Massilia litorea: one gene and its partner. The protein of the gene in region 1 interacts with the protein of each later gene in a pairwise test. Links are inferred from orthologs where the notes say so. Each region holds a gene or a part of one and is shown on either strand. Other genes may lie near its edges.

The links.
Region 2: the proteins of bioB (region 1) and LPB04_RS02210 interact in binary tests that used the Escherichia coli proteins (3 or more experiments, as listed by UniProt). The link is inferred for Massilia litorea from one-to-one orthologs.

The regions. Positions count from the first base shown.
Region 1 is NZ_CP062941.1:1,273,446-1,280,977, reverse strand. What follows is about bases 3,115-5,977. They hold bioB (biotin synthase BioB), read right to left. Parts: upstream 5,132-5,977; coding sequence 4,097-5,131; downstream 3,115-4,096. Other genes in these bases: bioD (dethiobiotin synthase), read right to left, coding at 5,154-5,977; LPB04_RS05605 (acetyl-CoA carboxylase biotin carboxylase subunit), read right to left, coding at 3,115-4,047. Also shown: LPB04_RS05615 (hydroxymethylglutaryl-CoA lyase), read right to left, coding at 154-1,074; LPB04_RS05610 (2-hydroxyacid dehydrogenase), read right to left, coding at 1,076-2,005; more of LPB04_RS05605, read right to left, coding at 2,005-3,114; more of bioD, read right to left, coding at 5,978-5,990; bioF (8-amino-7-oxononanoate synthase), read right to left, coding at 5,990-7,171; bioA (adenosylmethionine--8-amino-7-oxononanoate transaminase), read right to left, coding at 7,174-7,532. UniProt on the Escherichia coli protein: Catalyzes the conversion of dethiobiotin (DTB) to biotin by the insertion of a sulfur atom into dethiobiotin via a radical-based mechanism.
Region 2 is NZ_CP062941.1:501,404-508,981, reverse strand. The notes cover bases 1,602-4,510. They hold LPB04_RS02210 (class II glutamine amidotransferase), read left to right. Parts: upstream 1,602-2,623; coding sequence 2,624-3,397; downstream 3,398-4,510. Other genes in these bases: LPB04_RS02205 (EAL and HDOD domain-containing protein), read left to right, coding at 3,522-4,510; LPB04_RS02215 (BTH_I0359 family protein), read left to right, coding at 2,233-2,490; LPB04_RS02220 (GTPase), read left to right, coding at 1,683-2,138; LPB04_RS02225 (response regulator), read left to right, coding at 1,602-1,686. Also shown: LPB04_RS02230 (sensor histidine kinase), read left to right, coding at 1-890; more of LPB04_RS02225, read left to right, coding at 964-1,601; more of LPB04_RS02205, read left to right, coding at 4,511-4,796; LPB04_RS02200 (SPW repeat protein), read right to left, coding at 4,821-5,186; metH (methionine synthase), read right to left, coding at 5,292-7,578.

The DNA.
Region 1 (7,532 bases):
GGGACCAGAGGGTCCAAGGTTCGAATCCTTGTACTCCGACCAGCATTGAGAGAAAAGCCGACAGCGAAAGTTGTCGGCTTTTTTCGTTTACGTCTGGCCGCATGCAGCAGAGCGCCCCTCGAACATGCTTCGACCGGGCGCCTGTTGCCTGGTTCAGCCGAGGCGCTTGGCCGCGATCGCGTTGCCCGCGCGGCTGGACCCTTTGCGACCCAGCTGCTGCGAGATGAACTGGCCGGCATCCACTACCTGGTCGAGGTCGATCCCGGTCTCGATGCCGAGGCCGTGCAGCAGGTACAGCACGTCTTCGGTCGCCACGTTCCCGGTCGCGCCCTTGGCGTAGGGACAGCCGCCCAGGCCCGATACCGACGAGTGGAAAATCTGCACGCCCACTTCCAGGCTGGCGTAGATGTTCGCCAGCGCCTGGCCGTAGGTGTCGTGGAAGTGGCCCGATAACTGCTGCAGCGGGAATTCGCGGCTTGCCGCCAGCATCACCTCCTGCGTCTTGCGCGCGGTCGAGACGCCGATCGTGTCGGCGATGTCGATCTCGTCGCAGCCGAGGTCGCGCATGCGGCGCACCACGTCGGCCACGGCCGTCAACGGCACTTCTCCCTGGTAGGGGCAGCCGAAGGCCGTGCTGATGCTGCCGCGCAGGCGCAGCCCATTCGCCTTGGCCGCCTTCGCCACCGGCTCGAAGCGCGCGATCGATTCCGCGATCGAGCAGTTGATGTTCTTTTGCGAGAACGCTTCCGACGCCGAACCGAAGATCACGACTTCATCGGCCTTCGCGGCCAGCGCCGCTTCGAAACCCTGCATGTTCGGCGTCAGCGCCGAATAGATGGTGCCCGGCAGGCGCGTGATCCTTGCCATCACTTCGGTACTGGTCGCCATCTGCGGCACCCATTTCGGCGACACGAACGACGCCGCTTCGACATTACTGAAGCCCGCGCGTGATAAACGGTCGACCAGCTCGATTTTGACTTCCGCGCTGATCGTTTCCTTTTCGTTCTGCAGGCCGTCGCGCGGACCGACTTCGACGATCTTGACCTTTTTCGGCAGGCTGGCTTGGCTGTTCATTTCAGTATCCCAGGTTGCGGTCGACGATGTCGTCCACCGGTTCGTTCGCCTCGAAGGCGGCGATTTTAAAGGCGATCTGGCGCACGGCCTCGGCGCGGATGGTGACTGCCGAGATGTGCGGCGTGATCGTGATGCGCGGCTCGTCCCAGAACGGGTGCGGCGCCGGCAGCGGTTCGTTGCGGAACACGTCCAGGGTGGCGCCGGCGATGTGGCCGGCGCGGATCAGGGTCAGCAAATCCGGCTCGGCCAGCTGCGCCCCGCGTGCGACGTTGATGATATACGCGCCTTGCGGCAGCGTCGCCAGGCGCCGCCGGTCGAGCAGGTTGTTCGTCTCGGGCGTCAGCGGCAGCAGCGAGACCAGCACGCGGGTGCCGCGTAAAAAATCGTCGAGCGTCTCCATGCCGGCGAAGCACGCCACGCCTTGAATATCCTTCTGCGTGCGGCTCCAGCCGCGCACCGGAAAGCCGAACCCGCGCAGGGTGTCCACCACGCGCAGGCCGAGCTTGCCGAGCCCCATGACGCCGACCGTGAAATCCTCTTTGACGTGAGGCGGCAACGGCGCCCACAGGCCGTGTCGCGCCTGCTCCTCGTATTCGTCGAAGCGGCGGAAGTAACGCAGCGTCGCATAGGATACGTATTCCGCCATCTGCACCGCCATGCCGGCGTCACCCAGCCGCACGATCGGCACACTGGGCAAGGCGTCGCCGAACTTGAGCAGTGCATCGGCCCCGGCACCCATCAGGAACACGGCCTTTACCTTGTCCAGTTGCGCCAGCAAACCGGCTGAAGGATTCCACAGCACGGCGTAGTCGCAGGCAGCCGGCAGGTCGCCCTCCTGCCAGGCGAGCGTGTCGACGCCGGGCAGGGCCCTGGCGAGATCCTCGGCCCAGGGACCGGTCTGGCCATCGCTCCGGTACAGCAGGATGCGCATTACGCCGCCTTGAAAGCCAGCAGCGGCGCGCCGTCCGCCACCTGGTCGCCGACCGCGTACAGCACGTCTTCGACCAGGCCGTCGCTCGGCGCGGCGATCGTATGCTCCATCTTCATCGCTTCCATGATGACGAGCGCTTCGCCTTTTTTCACCGACTGGCCGCCTTCCACCATCACGGCGACGACCTTGCCCGGCATCGGCGCGGTCAGGCGTCCGCCCGCGGCCTCGGCTTCGCCGGCGTGCGCCATCGGATCGTTGTACGTGAACGTGTGGTGCGCGCCATTGGTGAACACGTGGAACAAGTCGCCGTCGCGGCGCACGGTGCCGTGCATCGACTGTTCGCCCAGGCGCACCGACAGGGTCGCGCCGTCACGGCCGCTGACGTGCAGGGGCTGCTTCACGCCATCGACCTCGAGCTCCCAGCCCTGCGGGTGATACACCACGCCAACCTTGTAGGCGCCGCCTTCCAGGCTTGCTGCGTACTCGTCGCCGAACGACAGCTGGCGGCGATAGTCTCCATTCAGGCGCCAGCCTTGCGCCTGGCCCCAGGGATCGGCGGCATTCGACGACACGCCGCTCGACGCGCGCTGTTCGGATTCGATCAGGGACACCGCCGCCAGCGCCAGCGCACCGGCAGGCGCCGGGCTCAAACGCGGGAACAAGGTGTCGCCATTGCGTTCGATCAGGCCGGTATCCAGGTCGGCCGTCGAAAACGCTTGCCCTTCGACCAGGCGTTTCAAAAAGGCGATATTGGTGGCGAGACCCACGATCTGGAATTCAGCGAGCGCCTGCGACAGCCGCGCCAGCGCCTGGGTGCGATCGACACCCCAGACGATCAGCTTGGCGATCATCGGATCGTAGAACGGAGAAATCGCATCGCCTTCGCGCACGCCGGAATCGATGCGCACGGCGGCCGGCTCCACGCCGGCGACGCCGCCCAATTCAAAATTCACGGCCTGGGGCGTGTCCATGTGGCGCAGCGTGCCGATCGACGGCAGGAACCCCTTTTCGGGATTCTCAGCATAGATGCGCGCCTCGATCGCATGGCCGTGGATCGCCAGCTCGTGCTGTTTTTTCGGCAGCGCTTCGCCAAAGGCGACGCGCAGCTGCCATTCCACCAGATCCGTCCCGGTGATCATTTCGGTCACCGGATGCTCCACCTGCAGGCGCGTGTTCATCTCCATGAAGTAGAACGAACCGTCCTGGTTGGCAATGAATTCGACGGTGCCGGCGCCGACATAGCCGACGGCGCGCGCCGCGGCCACGGCCGCCTCTCCCATCGCCGCGCGGCGATCCGGCGGCATGCCAGGGGCCGGCGCTTCTTCCAGCACCTTCTGGTGGCGGCGCTGCACCGAGCAGTCGCGCTCGTGCAGGTAGACGCAGTTGCCGAGTTTGTCGGCAAACACCTGGATCTCGATATGGCGTGGACGCGTCAGATATTTTTCGACGAGGACCTTGTCGTCGCCGAAGGAGCTGATCGCTTCGCGCTTGCAGGAGCCGAGCGCGGCGACGAAATCCTCGCTGCGTTCGACCACGCGCATGCCCTTGCCGCCGCCGCCGGCGCTGGCTTTGAGCAGTACCGGATAGCCGATGCGGTCAGCCTGGGCGTTCAGGAAGGCCGGGTCCTGGTTCTCTCCGTGGTAGCCCGGCACCAGCGGCACGTTGGCTCCTTCCATCAGCTGCTTCGCGGCCGATTTCGAGCCCATCGCGCGCATCGAGGAGCCCGGCGGACCGATGAAGACCAGGCCTGCCGCTTCAACGGCTTCGGCGAACTCCGCGTTCTCGGAAAGGAAACCGTAGCCCGGGTGGATCGCCTGGGCGCCGGTCGCTTTCGCCACCTCGATGATTTTCTGGCCGCGCAAATAGCTTTCCTTGGCCGCGGCCGGCCCGATCAACACCGCCTCATCGCACACCGCAACGTGTTTCGACCCGGCGTCCGCTTCCGAATACACGGCGACGGTACGGATTCCCATGCGGCGCGCGGTGGCGGCGACACGGCAGGCGATTTCGCCACGGTTGGCGATGAGGATTTTGGTGAACATGCGTTTTGTCTCGCTTTATCTTTTTAATGTTGAATGAAGTAGACGGGCCTTAGCAGCCGCAGCTTTCCTTCGGTGCCGATTCGAGCGTCGCCGCGCGCGTCTTCAGGCCCAGTTTCGCCAGCAGCGCGCGGTCGTCGTCCGCTTCCGGATTGTCCGTGGTGAGCAGCTTGTCGCCATAGAAAATCGAGTTGGCGCCGGCCATGAAGCACATCGCCTGCACCGCCTCGCCCAGCTGGCGCCGGCCGGCCGACAGGCGCACGCGCGCTTCCGGCATGATGATGCGGGCCACTGCGATGGTGCGCACGAATTCGAGCGGATCAAGCGGATCGAGCCCGTGCAGCGGCGTGCCTTCGACCTGCACCAGGTGGTTCACCGGCACCGATTCCGGATACGGATTCAGGTTCGCCAGCTGCGCCAGCAGGCCGGCGCGCTGCTCGCGCGTCTCGCCCATGCCGACGATCCCGCCGCAGCAGACTTTCAGGCCGGCCTGGCGCACGCGGCCCAGGGTGTCGAGGCGGTCCTGGTATTCGCGGGTCGAAATCACGTTGTTATAGAAATCGGGCGCGGTGTCGATGTTGTGGTTGTAAAAATCGAGGCCGGCCTTTTTCAGCTGCTCGGCCTGTCCCTCTTCGAGCATGCCGAGGGTGGCGCAGGTTTCCATGCCCAGCGCTTTCACTTCGCGCACCATTTGCTCGACCTTTTCCATGTCGCGCTCTTTCGGGCTGCGCCAGGCGGCGCCCATGCAGAAGCGGGTAGCGCCGTTGGCTTTGGCCTGACGTGCGGCGTCGAGCACCGTGTCGATGTCGAGGATCTTTTTCGCTTCGACGCCGGTGTCGTAGCGCGCCGCCTGCGGGCAGTAGCCGCAGTCTTCCTCGCAGCCGCCGGTCTTGATCGACAGCAGGGTCGCCAGTTCGACGTCGCCGTCCGGGAAGTGGGCCCGGTGCGCTTCTTGCGCGCGGAACATCAGGTCGTTGAACGGCAGTTCGAACAGGGCCAGCACGTCGGCCAGCGGCCAGGTGGCGTCGGGCCGCTCGGAAATCGCGGCGGTCGGGCGGTGGAGGGCGACGGTTTGGGGAACATTCATGGGATTTCCTTCAGCTTGTGTGTTACAGAGCCCGCGTGGACGGCCAGCCCGGCAGTCCTGCGAGATCGATGAATCGGGCCGCGTTCGCGGCACTTGCTTGTTCGAGGCGCGGCACGATGCCGAGCAGGGGCGCCGGGATGCGCGCCGCCAAAGCCTCGATGTTTTCTTCAAAAAAGCGCATGTCCGGGTCGGCCGTATTCGCGACCCAGCCGGCCAGCACCAGGTTGCGCGCAATGATGGCCTCGACCGTCAACAGCGCGTGGCTGATGCAGCCCAGGCGCATGCCGACGACCAGGATCACCGGCAAATTCAGTTGTTCGGCCAGCTGCGCGCTGTCGAAGGTGTTTGAAAAGGGCACGCAAAAACCGCCGACGCCTTCGACCACGACCGCATCCGACGCCGCCAGGATTTCGGCATAGGCAGCGATGATCGGCACCGGCTCGATGGTCACGCCTTCCAGGCTGGCCGCGATGTGCGGGGCGCAGGGCTCGCGCAGCATGAAGGGCGTCGTGATGTTCTGCGGCAGGTGCACGTTGCCGGCGGCGGCGAGCATGTCGGCGTCTTCGTTGTGCAGTTCGCCGTCAACCAGCTCGGCGCCGGCCGCGACCGGCTTCATGCCGCAGGCACGGTGGCCGGCCTCCACCAGCTTGTGCAGGATGGCGGCAGACACCAGCGTCTTGCCGATCTCGGTGTCGGTGCCGGTGACGAAGCAGCAGAAACGGCTGGGAATGCCTTCCGCCGCCAGCGCCTCGCCCGGCGCGCTCGCCGGCTCGTCCTCGACCTCGACCTCGGGCAGCACGGGTGCAGGCGGCACGGCGATCTCGATCTCCGGTTCCTGCGGATCGTTCAGGTTGTTGATCACATGGCCTCCAGTTCATTCAATGCCGTCACCAGTTGCGCGACTTCGTCATGGGTGTGGGCCGCGGACAAGGTCACGCGCAGGCGCGCGGTCCCTTTCGGTACCGTCGGCGGGCGGATCGCAGGCACCCACAGGCCCTTCGCATACAGCGCAGCGGCCACGCGCAGCGCTTCGTCGTTGGCGCCGATGATGATCGGCTGGATCGGCGTGTTCGATGCAGGACGCTGCCAGCGTGCCAGGCGCAGGTCGGCATCGAGCTGCGCGATCAACAGCTCCAGATGGCTGCGCAGGGCCGCGCCTTCGTCGCTGGTGATGATGTCCAGGCTCGTGAGCAGGGCATGCGCCAGCGCCGGCGGCGCCGCCGTCGTATAGATGTAGGGGCGGGCGCGCTGGATCATCAGTTCGATCACGCTGGCGTGGGCCGCGATGAAGGCGCCCGCGACGCCGGCCGCTTTGCCCAGCGTGCCGACATACACGATATTTGGCGAGCGCAATCCGAAATGTTCGAGCGCGCCCCGTCCCTGGGCGCCGAGCACGCCGAAGCCATGGGCGTCGTCGACGAACAGCCAGGCGCCGTGGCGCTCGCACAAAGCCAGCAGTTCCGGCAGCGGCGCCAGGTTGCCGTCCATGCTGAAGACGGCGTCGGTGGCCACGATCTTGGTGGCGGCAGTGCTGTTTGCCAGCAGCGCCTCGAGCGCGGCAACGTCGCCATGCGGATAGACGCTGACGCCTGCCTTGGCCAGGCGCGCACCGTCGATCAGCGAGGCGTGGTTCAGCGCCTCCGAGAAAATGACGGCGTCGGCATCCAGCCCGAGCGCGGTCAGCACGGCCAGGTTGGCCATGTAGCCCGTACTCAGGTAAAGCGCACGCGCATCCTCGATATGGGGTGCGACCAGTTCGGCCAGGCGCTCTTCGAGGATGGCGTGGGCGCGGCTATGGCCGCTGATCAGGTGCGAGGCACCGCTGCCGGCGCCGTACAGCTGGGCGCCGGTGCGCAGCGCGTCGACCACGCGCGGGTGCGCGGCCAGGCCGAGGTAATCGTTGCTGCAAAAGGCCAGCATGGCGCGGCCGTCGACCACCTGTAGCGGAGAACAGCGGGTATCGACCACGCGCCGGCGGCGCAGCAGGCTTTGCGCATCGAGCGCGGCCAGCTTGCGGTTGATGTTATCGATCAGGTCCATGGTCAGGCCGCCATCACCGATTCGAACACCGATTTCACGCGCGACCCCAACAGGTCGATTTCTTCCTCGTCCAGCACATAGGGCGGCATGAGGTACACGGTGCGCCCGATCGGCCGCAGCAGCAGTTCGTTCTCGACGGCCGTGGTGAAAAAGCGCCGCGCGAAGCTCGCTGCACGCGCCGCATCCGGCTCGACGGCGTCGAACGCGAAGATCATGCCGCGCTGGCGGAAGGCCTTCGTGCGCTCATGCTCGGCCAGGGGGGCGAGCGCGATGGTCAGTTTCGTGGCCAGCTCGCGGTTGCGGTTCAGGACGTCGTCGTCGCGGAAGATCTGCAGGGTCGCCAGCGCCGCGCGGCAGGCCA
Region 2 (7,578 bases), 770 kb from region 1 along the record:
ACTGGCAGCAGGAAATCGAGATCCCGCGCCGCGCTCCCGGAGAAGACCACGACACCACCTTGCTGGCGCGCGGCTCGCGCCTGCCGGTGGGCGTGGGCAGCGGCTTCATCGTCGTGTTCGACGATATCTCCGACGTGATCTCCGCCCAGCGCTCGGTCGCCTGGGGAGAGGTGGCGCGCCGCCTGGCCCACGAAATCAAGAACCCGCTAACGCCGATCCAGTTGTCGGCCGAACGCCTGCAGATGAAACTGGAAGACAAACTGGACGCGGCGGACGCGGCCCTGCTGGCGCGCGCCACGACCACCATCGTCAACCAGGTCGACGCCATGAAGCGCATGGTCGACGACTTCCGCGACTATGCGCGCACGCCGCCGGCGGTGCTCGAACCGCTCGACCTGAACGCGCTGATCGAGGAAATCCTGACCCTGTACCTGGCCGAGGATGCGTCGGACGTCATCCACGCCACGCTGGCGCCGAACCTGCCGCGCGTGATGGGCGACCCGACGCAATTGCGCCAGGTGATCCACAACCTGCTGCAGAACGCCCAGGATGCGCTGGGAGACCGGGAATCGCATGCGCGCGAACCGCGCATCGACGTCGCCACCGAGATCATCCGCTACACCGGCGCGGACGGCACGGCGGGCGAGGCGGTGCGCCTGGCGATCCTCGATAACGGTCCCGGCTTTGCACCGAAGATCCTGGCGCGCGCCTTCGAGCCGTATGTGACCTCGAAGGCGCGCGGCACGGGCCTCGGCCTGCCGATGGTGAAAAAGATCATCGACGAGCACGGTGGTCGCATTGATGTTCAGAACCGTCCAGACGGAAGTGGCGCGTCGGTATCCATTTTGCTGTTAAAGTTAGCACAAGAGGCGAACTTGGCCGAAGCGTAAAACGGGCATAGAATCACGGCTGGAATCGAGACTGAATATCACAACTGAGTCGGGCGGAGACGGAAGGAAAACGATGGCGAATATACTCGTAGTTGATGATGAAATGGGCATCCGCGAGCTGCTCTCGGAAATCCTGGGAGACGAAGGCCACGCAATCACGCTGGCCGAAAATGCGCAGCAGGCGCGCGAGGCGCGTGCCGCCGGCGCGCCCGACCTGGTCCTGCTCGACATCTGGATGCCCGATACCGACGGCGTCACGCTGCTCAAGGAATGGCAGCGCGACGGCTTGCTGACCATGCCGGTCATCATGATGTCGGGTCACGCCACCATCGATACCGCCGTCGAGGCCACGCGCATCGGCGCCCTGAATTTCCTGGAAAAACCGATCGCCCTGCAAAAGCTGCTGAAAGCCGTGCAGCAAGGCCTGACCCGTGCCCAGGAAGTGGCGCGCGCCCCGGTGCCGCCACCGCGCCCGAGCATGCCGGCGCCGGTCGTCGAAGCGCCGCCCGTCAGCAATCCGATGTTCGCCGCCCAGCCGGCGCCCGCGCCGTTGAACGGCGCGCGCGTGGGTGTGATCGGCCATGGCGAAACCCAAGGGTATACGCTCTCGTTCGACCTGCCGCTGCGCGAGGCGCGCGACGCATTCGAACGGATGTATTTCGAACACCACCTGGGCCGCGAAGGCGGCAGCATGACGCGCGTGGCCGAAAAGACCGGCCTCGAGCGCACCCACCTGTACCGCAAACTGAAGCAGCTCGGCGTCGAACCGGGCAAGCTCGGCAAGCGGGGCGGATGAGCGAAAACGGCGGCCGGCCGGCCGTCCCCCGGAGGGACGGCTCCCGGACGGATGGCCCCTTCTCATCCGGCTCTTCTTTACGTCATCCAATTCCTACGGTGCTCGTCACGGGCCCCAGCGCGGCAGCGCGCGAGGCGGCCATCGCGCACGCCATCGAAGACCCTTCTACGCCCCGTAGCGATGGGGTCGCCGTGATCCTGGAAGGCCTTTCCGACGGAAATCCGGTACTGCAAGATTCTGAAAAACTCCTGATTTCGCGCATCGCACCCGGTTGCCTGTGCTGCGCGGGAAATCTCGTCATGCGTGTTACATTAAATCGTCTGCTGCGCCAGCGGCCGGCGCGCCTGTTCATCGGCGTCGCCGCCAGTGCGCATCTGGATCAGTTGCGATCATGGTTAAGCAGCGCACCATACGATCAGCTGTTGGCCCTCACGCCCGACCTGCACTCTTGAAATTGGTTGGGCGAGCCCCACCTCTTCACTGAAGTCAACTCCGGTTATCCGCCGCCGGGTAGTCGGAAACCTCTGATCGAGAGAAGGAGTCATCATGAACATGATCTATAACAGCGAACAGTACAGCGTCGTCGAATTTGGCGTCGATCGCGAGCTCGAAGCCCTGCGCTTCGGCGGCTACGAGATCGTCGACAAGGCCGGCCGTCGCGAAGCGTTCATCGGCGGCAAACTGGCACAATCGTTCCGCCGCGACGTCAACAACCTCATCGCAAGCGAGCCGACCATGGAGGAAATCGACGATTTCCTCGGCTCGTACGACACGATGATGAACCAGCCGGTCGTGCTGCACTAAGCAGCGTCACCGCAAGGCTGGAGGACCACCCCCACAGACGGCCAGGGACACAACGGGATGCAGGCGCCGGCCATCGCCGGTGCCGCGTTCGCCCTGCGCCTCGCAGCGCCCGCGCCATGGTAAGCTCTTCACCATGTGCCAACTCCTCGCAATGAACTGCAATGTCCCTACCGACATTGTATTTTCCTTCACCGGTTTCGCCCATCGCGGCGGCCGCACCGACACCCATCACGACGGCTGGGGCATTGCCTTCTTCGAGGGCGCCGGCGTGCGCCATTTCGTCGACCACCAGGCCGCGATCGCCTCGCCGATCGCCGAGCTGATCAAACGCTATCCGATCAAGTCGACGAATGTCATCGCCCACATCCGCAAGGCCACGCAAGGCCATGTGGCGCTCGAGAACTGCCATCCGTTCGTCCGCGAACTGTGGGGCCGTTACTGGGTATTCGCCCATAACGGCGACCTGAAGGAGTTCACGCCGCAGCTCGACGGCGCCTTCCGCCCGGTCGGCAGCACCGACAGCGAACATGCCTTCTGCTTCCTGTTGCAGGAATTGCGGCGCCGCTTCGGCGACACGCCGCCCGCATTGCCGGCCTTGCGCGCGGCACTCGGCGAACTCGTACGCCAGATTTCGGATTTCGGCACCTTCAACATGATGCTCTCCGACGGCACGGCCCTGTTCGCCCACTGCTCGACCAAGCTCAGCTACGTCGTGCGCCAGTACCCGTTCGTGACGGCGCGCCTGTCCGACGAAGACCTGTCGGTTGATTTTTCCCAGGTCACCACGCCGAACGACCGGGTCGCGATCATCGTCACCGAACCGCTGACCACCAACGAAACCTGGACTGCATTCGCACCCGGCGAGCTGCTCGTCTTTATCGACGGCAGCCCGGTTCCTGTCGCCTGATCAGACGTTTTGCTGCCTGTTTTTAGCTTTTCGACATCGGTTTTTACGAAAAATGATGCCGGAAATCCACTAATTGCTGAGAATCGGGTAGAGTGGGCAGCTTGAACGTGACCACGGGACCGCGATGACCGATACCGCCAGCCTTGACCAGGCATCCCAGCCTTTGCAGCTGCGTAATTTCTATCTTGCGCGCCAGCCGATGCTCGACCGCAACCAGGCCCTGTTTGCTTACGAACTCCTGTTCCGCACCACCCCCGCCAACAGCGCCGAGATCGATACCGATCTGGCGGCCACGGCCGGCGTGCTGGCCCACGCGGCCCAGCTCGGCCTGCCGCGCGCCGTGGGCGACGCGACCGCCTTCCTGAACGTCGACACCGAAGTGTTGATGAGCGATATCTTCGCCTTCCTGCCGCGCGAGCGCACCGTGCTGGAACTGGTGGGCTCGGTCGAAGCGACGGAGCCGGTGCTGTGGCGCCTGGCCGAGCTCAGCGGCCACGGTTTCAGGTTCGCCGCCGAAGCCAGCGTCCACGGCAGCCGCCTGGGGCGCCTGCTGCCCCTGCTGGACTACGTCAAGGTCAACCTGCGCGCGATGCCGGTGGTGAGCATGCTGTCCCTGGTCCCACGGCTGCGTGGCACGGGCAAGCGCCTGATCGCCGAAAAGGTCGAGAGCCAGACCGAGTATAAAACCTGCCTCGACCTCGGCTTCGACTACTTCCAGGGTTTTTATTTCGCCCGCCCGTCGGTGATCGCCGGGCGCAAGCTCTCGCCCTCGCAGCTGGCCCTTGTCGACCTGATGTCCTTGGTCGTATCGGACGCCGACAATATCGAGATCGAACGCGCCATCAAGCGCGACGTGACCTTATCCGTCAACCTGCTGCGCATCGTGAACACGCCGGCGGCCGGCCTGCGCCAGCGCATCGATTCGCTGAGCCAGGCGCTGATCATCGTCGGCCGCCGCCAGCTGCAGCGCTGGCTGCAGATCATGCTCTACGCCGAACCGGGCAACCACGGCCATACCCAGACGCCGCTGCTGATGCTGGCCAGTACCCGTGCGCGCCTGATGGAGCTGCTGGCCGGCCGCCTGCGCCCAGGCCGGCGCCATGTCGCCGACATGGCCTTCACGGTCGGCATCATGTCGCTGATGGACACGCTGTTCTGCGTGCCGATGGCCGACCTGGTCGAACAGATTCCGGTGAGCGACGAAGTGTCGAGTGCGCTGCTCAAGCGCGGCGGCTTCTTCGGCGAGCTGCTGCGGCTGGCCGAATCCTTCGAGCAGATGGAAGAGGGCGCCGACGTGCTGCCGACCTTGAGCGTCCTGGCCGACAGCGGCGACGACTTGGTCGAGCTGGAAATGGCGGCTTTCGAGTGGAGCGGCCAGGTCGTCCGTAGCGCCCTTTGATGACGATTTAATCGTCAGGCAGACTTATGTGCCGGCCCACTGCTGATGCAGGTCGGGGTCGGTGCGCAGCTCCCACAGGCCGAGTATGACTGTCGCCACGCCCACCAGCAGCAGGCTGGCGCTCATCGCCTGGTTCGGCATGACGTCCACCAGCCAGGGCGAAACGGCCACCCAGGCGCCGACGAGGATGTTCAGGAATACCGCCCAGGCATAGGTCTTGTACAGGTCGAAGGCGGCCAGGGCCGCCATGATGGCGCCTGCGATGAATGCGTTGATGGCCGGAGGGGAATCGCTCGGGTAAGCCATCACCCAGGGCGATACGATGAGCCAGACACCGAGCAGCAGGATGCCCTGGTCCTGCCAGCGCCGGGTCGAGAGATGCATTGCCATGACAGTCTCCTTCGCGAACGTGTGTTCCCACAGTGACTTAGACAATACTGGAGTCAGGAAGTTCGGTCAGTAACGCGCGTGGGCTCGGGGAACCCACCCTGCGCGTTACGACAGGTTCGGCGCCAGGTGGCGTTCGACTTCCGCCTTGTCCATCCCGCGGCGCTGGGCCATGTCGAGCACCTGGTCGTCGCCGATCTTGCCGACCACGAAATACTTCGACTCCGGGTGGGCCAGATAAAAGCCCGACACGGCCGCGCCTGGATACATGGCGTAGGATTCCGTCAGCTGCATGCCGATTTCCTCGGCCTGCAGCGTCTCGAACAGCTCCTTCTTGACCGTGTGCTCGGGGCAGGCCGGATAACCCGGCGCCGGACGGATGCCGACGTATTTTTCCCCGATCAGGTCTGCATTGCTCAGGTCCTCGTTCGCCGCATAGCCCCACAGGTCGGTGCGCACGCGCTCGTGCAGGTATTCGGCGAAGGCTTCGGCCAGGCGGTCGGCCAGGGCCTTGAGCATGATCGACGAGTAATCGTCGTGCGCGGCTTCGAAACGCTGTTCATATTTTTCGATGCCGAGACCCGCCGTCACCGCGAACATGCCGATGTAGTCGGCCACGCCCGAGCCCTTGGGAGCGATGAAGTCGGACAGGCACTGGTTCGGGCGCTGCACGCCGTCGACCACGGGTTTGACACCCTGCTGGCGCAGGCCGTGCCAGGTGAAGGCGACCTTTTCGCGCGTCTCGTCCGTGTAGATCTCGATGTCGTCGTCGTTGACGCTGTTGGCCGGCAGCAGGGCGATCGCGCCATTCGCCGTCAGCCAGCGCCCTTCGATGATTTTCTTGAGCAGCGCCTGGCCTTCCTCGAACACCTTCGAGGCCGCTTCGCCGACCACTTCGTCGGTCAGGATGGCAGGGAAGGGGCCGGCCAGGTCCCAGGTCTGGAAGAACGGGCCCCAGTCGATGTAGCGCGCCAGCGTCGACAGCTCCACGTTTTTAAAGACGCGGCGCCCGATGAATTTCGGTTTCACCGGCGCGAAGTCGAGCTTCGCCTTGTTGGCGCGCGCATCGACGAGGCTGAGCATCGGCAGCGCCTTCTTGTTGGCGTGCTGTTCGCGGATGCGCTCGTAATCGAGCTTGATCTCGGCCATGTAGGCGTGGCGCGACTCTTCCGTCAGCAGCGACTGGCCGACCGACACCGAACGCGAAGCGTCCGGCACATACACCACCGGGCCGTCATAGTGCGGCGCGATTTTCACGGCCGTGTGGGCGCGGCTGGTGGTGGCGCCGCCGATCAAGAGCGGAATGCCGCGCTCGCGGAACCACGGGTCGCGCTGCATCTCGCGCGCGACGTGGGCCATCTCTTCCAGCGAAGGCGTGATCAGGCCCGACAGGCCGACGATGTCCGCGTTCTCCGCCTTGGCCTTGGCCAGGATGTCGGAGCAGGGCACCATCACGCCCATGTTCACGATCTCGAAGTTATTACATTGCAGGACCACCGAGACGATGTTCTTGCCGATGTCGTGCACGTCGCCCTTGACGGTCGCGATCACGATCTTGCCCTTCGGTTTGGCGACGATGCCCGTACGTTCTTCTTCGCGCGCCTTTTCCTCTTCGATGAAGGGAATCAGGTGGGCCACCGCCTGCTTCATCACGCGCGCGGATTTCACGACCTGGGGCAGGAACATCTTGCCCTGTCCGAACAGGTCGCCGACGATGTTCATGCCGTCCATCAGGGGGCCTTCGATCACGTGGATCGGGCGGCCCTCGGCCTTCAATACGGCCTGGCGCGCTTCCTCGGTGTCTTCGACGATCCACTGGGTGATGCCGTGCACCAGCGCGTGCGCCAGGCGCTTCTCGACCGGGCCATTCCGCCATTCGAGGTTCTGTTCCTGCTTGCCGCCGCCGGCCTTCAGGCTGCCGGCGATCTCGATCATGCGCTCGGTGGCGTCTTCGCGGCGGTTCAGCACCACGTCTTCGACGCGCTCGCGCAGCTCCGCCGGCAGGTCGTCGTAGACGCCGACCATGCCGGCGTTGACGATACCCATGGTCATGCCGGCCTGGATCGCGTGGTAGAGGAAGACGGTGTGGATCGCTTCGCGCGCCGGATCGTTGCCGCGGAAGCTGAACGAGACGTTCGAGACGCCGCCCGAGACCTTCGCATGCGGCAGGTTCTGGCGGATCCAGCGCGTGGCGTTGATGAAATCGACCGCGTAGTTGTTGTGCTCTTCGATGCCGGTGGCGATCGCGAAAATGTTCGGATCGAAGATGATGTCTTCCGGCGGGAAGCCGACCTGCTCCGTCAGCACCTTGTAGGCGCGTTCGCAGATCTCGATCTTGCGCTCGAAGGTGTCGGCCTGGCCCTGCTCATCGAAAGCCATCACGATCACGGCGGCG